2 regions of the Pseudarthrobacter sp. As-47 genome follow, and region 2 is predicted to be linked to the other one. Evidence: riboswitches for the same ligand, from Rfam matches in the RefSeq annotation. Region 2 holds a riboswitch; the other holds the start of a gene.

Region 1 (2,917 bases), 1.3 Mb from region 2:
TCAGTGAACTTCCCGGTGCCGGCGCCCACGTCGAGCGCATCGCGTCCTCCTGAAGGCACCAGCCAGCGCGCTGATTCTGCAGGGTAGCCGGGCCGCACCTGTTGGTAGTGCCTGCCGCCGTCCTGGAAGCTCTGGCCGAGCTCCCGGCGCCGGCCGTGATCCAGCCGTGGGCCACCCCGTGCCACGCGCGGCCTCCTTCATCCGGTTCCTTTGGTGTCCTCCGAATTTACCGCATCAGCCGCAACGGCAGGGCGCCGGCCGGCAGGCCAGCCGCAGGTCAGTCGTCGATGCAGGGCGCGGCGCCGGCCGTTCCCGGGGTGTTGGGCGCCCAGTGGGGGTACGTGCGGTTGTCATTGGCGGGAACCCAGCGGCCGGCGTCCACCACATAGTCCCAGCCAAGTCCCTTGGTCCGAAGGTCCCGGATGCCTGCCAGCAGACGTTCGGCATCCTCCAGCCTTGAGCCGACGCCGAAGCTGGCCCGCAGGGAACCGGAGGGAAGGCCCAGCCGCTTCAGCAGCGGGTGCGCGCAGAAGCGGCCGTCGCGCAGGCCCACTCCATGTTCTGCCGAGAGGTAGGCGGCCACCAGGCCGGCGTCGTAGCCTTCCACGGAGAAGTTGACCACGCCGATGGTGTCGGTGTCCGGGTTGGTGTCCTTGAAGATCTGGTGGACGGTGACGCCGTCGATCTCCTGCAGGCCTTCCACCAGGAAGGAGCGGATGGCTGCTTCATGGGCATGCCAGCGGTCCTGGTCCAGTTCCGCGATGACCTGCGTGGCGCGGGCCAGGGTCGCCGCACCCAGCACGTTCGGCGATCCGCCCTCGTGGCGGGCCGGCCCGGTTGCCCAGCTGACGCCGTCGAGCCTGGCTTCCTTGACGGCGCCGCCGCCCGCAAGGTGCGGTGTTCCGGCGTCGAGCCAGTCCGGCCGGCCCACCAGCACGCCGGCACCAAAAGGTGCGTAGAGCTTGTGGCCCGAGAAGGCGAGGTAGTCGACGTCGTCCGCAGTGATGTCGACCCGCCGGTGCGGCGCCAGCTGGGCCGCGTCCACTGCGATCCGTGCGCCGTGCTCGTGCGCCAGCGCGGCGAGGGCGCGGATGGGAAGGATTTCGCCCGTGACGTTGGAAGCCCCGGTCACGGCGAGCAGGCTGACGCCGCCCTGCTGCAGTTCCGCGCGGACCGCGTCAATGGTAGCCGCAATGGTGTCCTCTGCCACGATGCTGCGGTGGGGGACACCCTGCCACGGAAGGAGGTTGGCGTGGTGCTCAATGTCGAGGTACAGGACGTCGCCGTCGGGCCGCCCGTCGGTGACGGGCAGGCAGCCCGCCAGCAGGTTGAGGGAGTCAGTGGTGTTCCGGGTAAAAATCACCGAATCGTCCGGGCGCCCGCCTACGAAGTCGCGGACGATGGCGCGGGCATTCTCATAGACCGAGGTGCTGATCTGGGAGGCATAGCCCGCACCGCGGTGGACGCTGGCGTAGAAGGGCAGGATCTCGTTGAGGTAAGCCGACACCACGGAGAGGGCGGGGGCGGATGCGCCATAGTCCAGGTTGGCGTACCGGGCGTGGCCGCCATGGATCAGCGGGGCCTGGATCTCGGCGCCGCTGACTGCTGCGAGCGGACGGCCGGCGGCGGCGCGGCGCTGGTCGGAAAACGCCGGCGATCCCGGCAGGGCGGCTGCCTGACGCTGGACGGTGGCTTGGGGCGAGACTGCTTCGGGGGAGACGGTGGCAGTTGTCACAGAGACCTCACTTCAGAACAGGACTCCGTGCAGGAATCCGCGCTTGCCGCATCCCTTCCGGACCGGCCTGGTCGTCACCCGGGGCACCCCACCGCGAATGGAGGGTTGCCGGCCAGCAAACCGGGGTTTTGCGCTGGCACTCGTGACCTGGTTAAGAGCGTAGAACATGCGCAGTGAAGGTTAAAAGCCCGCGGAAATGTTAAGGGGTTTGTTACGCGCGGTTGAAAAGGGCCGCCTGCGCCGAAGATCACGACGGCGGACGCCTCCTTTCGGGGGTGCCCGCCGTCGAATATTCGTCCTGCCGGGACTAGAGGAGGTCGTCCAGGTTCGGGTTCAGCCGGCGCAGCACCTCTGAGTGCAGGATGGAATTCGTGGCCAGGGCGTTGCCGCCGAACGGACCGTCCTCGCCCTCCAGCGAGGTGAAGCGGCCACCCGCCTCCACCACGATGGGCACCAGTGCGGCCATGTCGTAGAGGTTCAGTTCAGGCTCGCAGGCGATGTCCACCGAACCTTCGGCCACCATGCAGTAGGACCAGAAGTCACCGAACGCCCGGGTCCGCCACACGTCCTCGGTAAGGCCCAGGAATTCATTGAGGTTTCCGCGCTCCTTCCAGCCGCCAAGGCTCGAATAGGAAAGGGAAGCATCGGACAGATTGGACACATTGGATACCCGGAGGCGGGTGGCAGCGGCAAGTGAACGCCCCATGTAGGCTCCCATGCCCTTGGCGGCCCACCAGCGCTTGCCCAGGGCGGGAGCGCTGACCACGCCCACCACCGGCTCGCCCTCATCCACCAGCGCGATCAGGGTGGCCCAGACCGGAACGCCCCGGACGAAGTTCTTGGTGCCGTCAATGGGGTCGATAATCCACCGCCGCGAGCCGTGGCCTGTGCTGCCAAACTCCTCGCCGAGTACGGCATCGCGTGGACGGGAGCGGGAGAGCTGGCCGCGGATGGCTTCCTCGGCTGCCTTGTCCGCATCGGTGACGGGCGTCAGGTCCGGCTTGGTCTCAATGTGGAGGTCCTGGGCCTTGAAGCGGCTCATGGTCTGGTCATCCACGGAATCGGCCAGGACGTGGGCCAGGCGCAGGTCATCGTTGTAGCTCGAAGCGGGTTGGATCATGGTTCCAAACTACCGTCTGCGCGCCGTTCTGGCGGGAAGCGGGCCCGTCAGGTCACGCTGCC
Region 2 (2,917 bases):
CGGGGGTTACGCCGGCAACAGCCTGCTGCTCCGGGGTCAGCTGGCTGTGGGTGGTCGACGCCGGGTGGATGACAAGGGAACGGACGTCGCCGATGTTCGCCACATGCGAGTGCAGCTCCAGCGCGTCCACGAAGCGCTTGCCGGCCTCGGCTCCGCCAGCGAGGTTGAAGGACACAATCGCGCCCGTGCCCTTGGGGCCATACTTGCGGCCCCGCTCGTACCACGGGCTGGAGGGCAGCCCCGCATAGGCGACGGATTCGACGTCGTCCCTTCCTTCCAGCCAACGCGCCACTTCCGCGGCGTTGGCAACGTGCCGTTCCACGCGCAGGCTCAACGTCTCAAGGCCCTGTGCGATCAGGAATGCATTGAACGGGGAGACGGCGGAGCCCAGGTCCCGGAGCAACTGGACGCGGGCCTTGAGGATGTAGGACAGGTTGGCGCCCAGGGCACCGTCCTTGCCGAGGTCCCTGGCGTACACCAGCCCGTTGTAGGTGGGGTCCGGGGTGTTGAAGCCCGGGAACTTTGCGGGGTCCTTGCCGAAGTCGAAGTTGCCTGAGTCCACGATCACGCCGGCGATCGCGGAGCCGTGGCCGCCCAGGTACTTGGTTGCCGAATGGACAACGATGTCCGCTCCCCATTCCAGAGGCCGGATCAGGTACGGGGTGGACAAGGTGTTGTCCACGATGAGGGGCACACCGGCATCGTGTGCCACCTGGGAGATGCCTTCGATGTCCAGGACGTCCTGCCGGGGGTTGGACACCACTTCGCCGAAGAACAGCTTGGTGTTGGGCTGCACTGCTGTGCGCCACTGGTCGAGGTTGTCCGGGTCCGCTACGAAGGTGACGGAAATGCCGAACTTTTTCAGGGTGTGGGCGAAGAGGTTGTAAGTCCCGCCGTACAGGCTGGGGCTGGCAACGATATGGTCCCCCGCCTCGGCGATATTGAGGACGGCGAAGGTCTCGGCCGCCTGGCCTGAACTCAGCAGCAGTGCCCCCAGCCCGCCTTCAAGGCTGGCGATCCGCTGTTCCACGGCCTCCTGGGTGGGGTTGCCGATGCGGGTATAGATGGGTGCCAGTTCAGCAAGGGCGAAGCGGTTGGCGGCGCTCTCGGCGCTGGGGAACACGAAGGACGTGGTCTGGTAGATAGGGAGTGCCCGGGCGCCCGTGGCGCTGTCCGGCTCCTGTCCTGCATGGATCTGGCGGGTTTCGAATGACCATCCGTTGGACAATTAAGGCTCCTTTGACTGGGCCCGGCATGCTCGAAGCACCGCGGGCCGCGCTTGCCATCCGGCCGTTTACCGGACTGCCAGGTCCTCACCCGGGGCACCCCACCGCGGAAGGAGGGTTGCCGGCCAGCGAGCCGGGGCTTGGCGCTGGCGCTCATGACCTGAGCCCAGTGTAGGAACAGCGGGTGTCCGCCGCCATGAGTGTGACCGGTTGTGACTTCCGGCCCTGGTCCGGGGCGGGATTGTCCTCACGCAGGGCGGGTGGAGAGGCCCCGGATGTTGATTTCCCAAGGTTCCACAGGAGATGCGCAGGATTGCGCGAAGTTTGGCCGTTTGACGCCGGTCCTCCGTTAGATTTGAGCCGGGAAATCGTCACCCGGCAGTTCTCCTCAGACACCAAAGGAACACATTCCGTTGCCCCAGTTCTTGCGCCTGGCACGTCGCGCCGTCCTTCTCTCCGCCGTCGCCCTCTGCTCAAGCGCGGTGGCAGCAGCGTCCTGGCCGGCACCCGCCGCGGACGCCGCCCCCGCTGCGCCTGTTGCCTCGCCGGCAAACGACGGCGGCCGCTACCTTGTCCAATTCGCCCCGGGAAGGGACGTCCCGGCCGAGGCGGCGGCCCTCCGCGCCCAGGGAATCGGTGTCACCCGGACATTTACGAAGGCCGTGAAGGGCGCCGCCATCGAGGCCAGCGCGGCGCAGGCTGCCGCCCTGCTCCGCTCCGGCCGGGCGGCAGCAGTGGAGCCGGACCACGCCGTCACTGTCTCCGAGACGCAGCGCAACGCCCCGTGGGGGCTCGACCGGATTGACCAGCAGGCTCTTCCCCTTTCCACCACTTACACTCCTGCTGGCACCGGCCAGGGCATCAGGGTCTACGTCGTGGACACTGGGATCCTCGCGTCACATGTCGATTTCGGCGGCCGTGTCACGGCGGGGTGGACATTCAAGGCTGACGGCTTGGGATCAAGCGACTGCAACGGACATGGCACGCACGTGGCAGGAGTAATCGGCGGCACCGTCCATGGTGTGGCCAAGTCCGCCACCCTCATTCCGGTGCGGGCTTTGGCGTGTGATGGCTCCGGCCTCTACTCGGACATCATCGCAGGGCTCGACTGGATTGCAGGGCAACACCGGCCTGGCACTCCCGCCGTCGTCAACCTGAGTGTCGGCGGCCCCACCAGCAGCGTGCTCGACGCAGCAGTCCAGTCCATCATCTCCAACGGCATGCCTGCCATCGTCTCAGCCGGAAACAACGCTGTGGACGCCTGCACGGCTTCCCCGGCCCGCACCCCCGCCGCCGTCACAGTGGCGGCCAGCGATTCTTCGGATCGTCAGGCCTCTTTTTCCAACTTCGGCAAATGCGTGGACCTCTATGCTCCCGGCGTTGGCATCAGCTCCACCTGGCACACGTCGACGACGGCCACAGCCTCACTCAGCGGAACGTCCATGGCCACCCCCCATGTGGCTGGCGCTGCCGCACTCATCCTGTCCGGCAACCCCCTTTTGACACCTGGGCAGGTGGCTGATCGGCTGGTCTCTTCCGCGTTCGGGGGAACCATTACAGCAACCGGAAGTGGAACGCCGAACCGGCTGCTCCAAGCCCCGTCAGCTTCGGTCAACGCCTTTGCAGTGGGGGGCGCGATCGGGGCCAAGTACTACTCAATGGGCGGACCGGCGTCGCAGCTGGGCGCTGCC

Evidence for each region. A riboswitch is a leader RNA that binds a small molecule or an ion and turns the genes downstream of it on or off. The one in region 2 is predicted to bind S-adenosylmethionine.
Region 1: it holds a riboswitch for S-adenosylmethionine, as region 2 does, so the genes downstream of both, AC4BCK_RS12990 (aminotransferase class V-fold PLP-dependent enzyme) here and AC4BCK_RS06865 (bifunctional o-acetylhomoserine/o-acetylserine sulfhydrylase) in region 2, are expected to answer to the same signal.

Annotation. Positions count from the first base shown of each region.
Region 1 covers NZ_CM177088.1:2,807,741-2,810,657, reverse strand. The annotation lists gene AC4BCK_RS12995 (class I SAM-dependent methyltransferase) at 1-185, opposite strand, end outside; gene AC4BCK_RS12990 (aminotransferase class V-fold PLP-dependent enzyme) at 278-1,735, opposite strand; SAM riboswitch class IV at 1,770-1,883, opposite strand; gene hisN (histidinol-phosphatase) at 2,043-2,855, opposite strand; gene rsgA (ribosome small subunit-dependent GTPase A) at 2,903-2,917, opposite strand, start outside.
Region 2 covers NZ_CM177088.1:1,498,562-1,501,478, reverse strand. The annotation lists gene AC4BCK_RS06865 (bifunctional o-acetylhomoserine/o-acetylserine sulfhydrylase) at 1-1,228, opposite strand, end outside; SAM riboswitch class IV at 1,271-1,387, opposite strand; gene AC4BCK_RS06860 (S8 family serine peptidase) at 1,640-2,917, shown strand, end outside.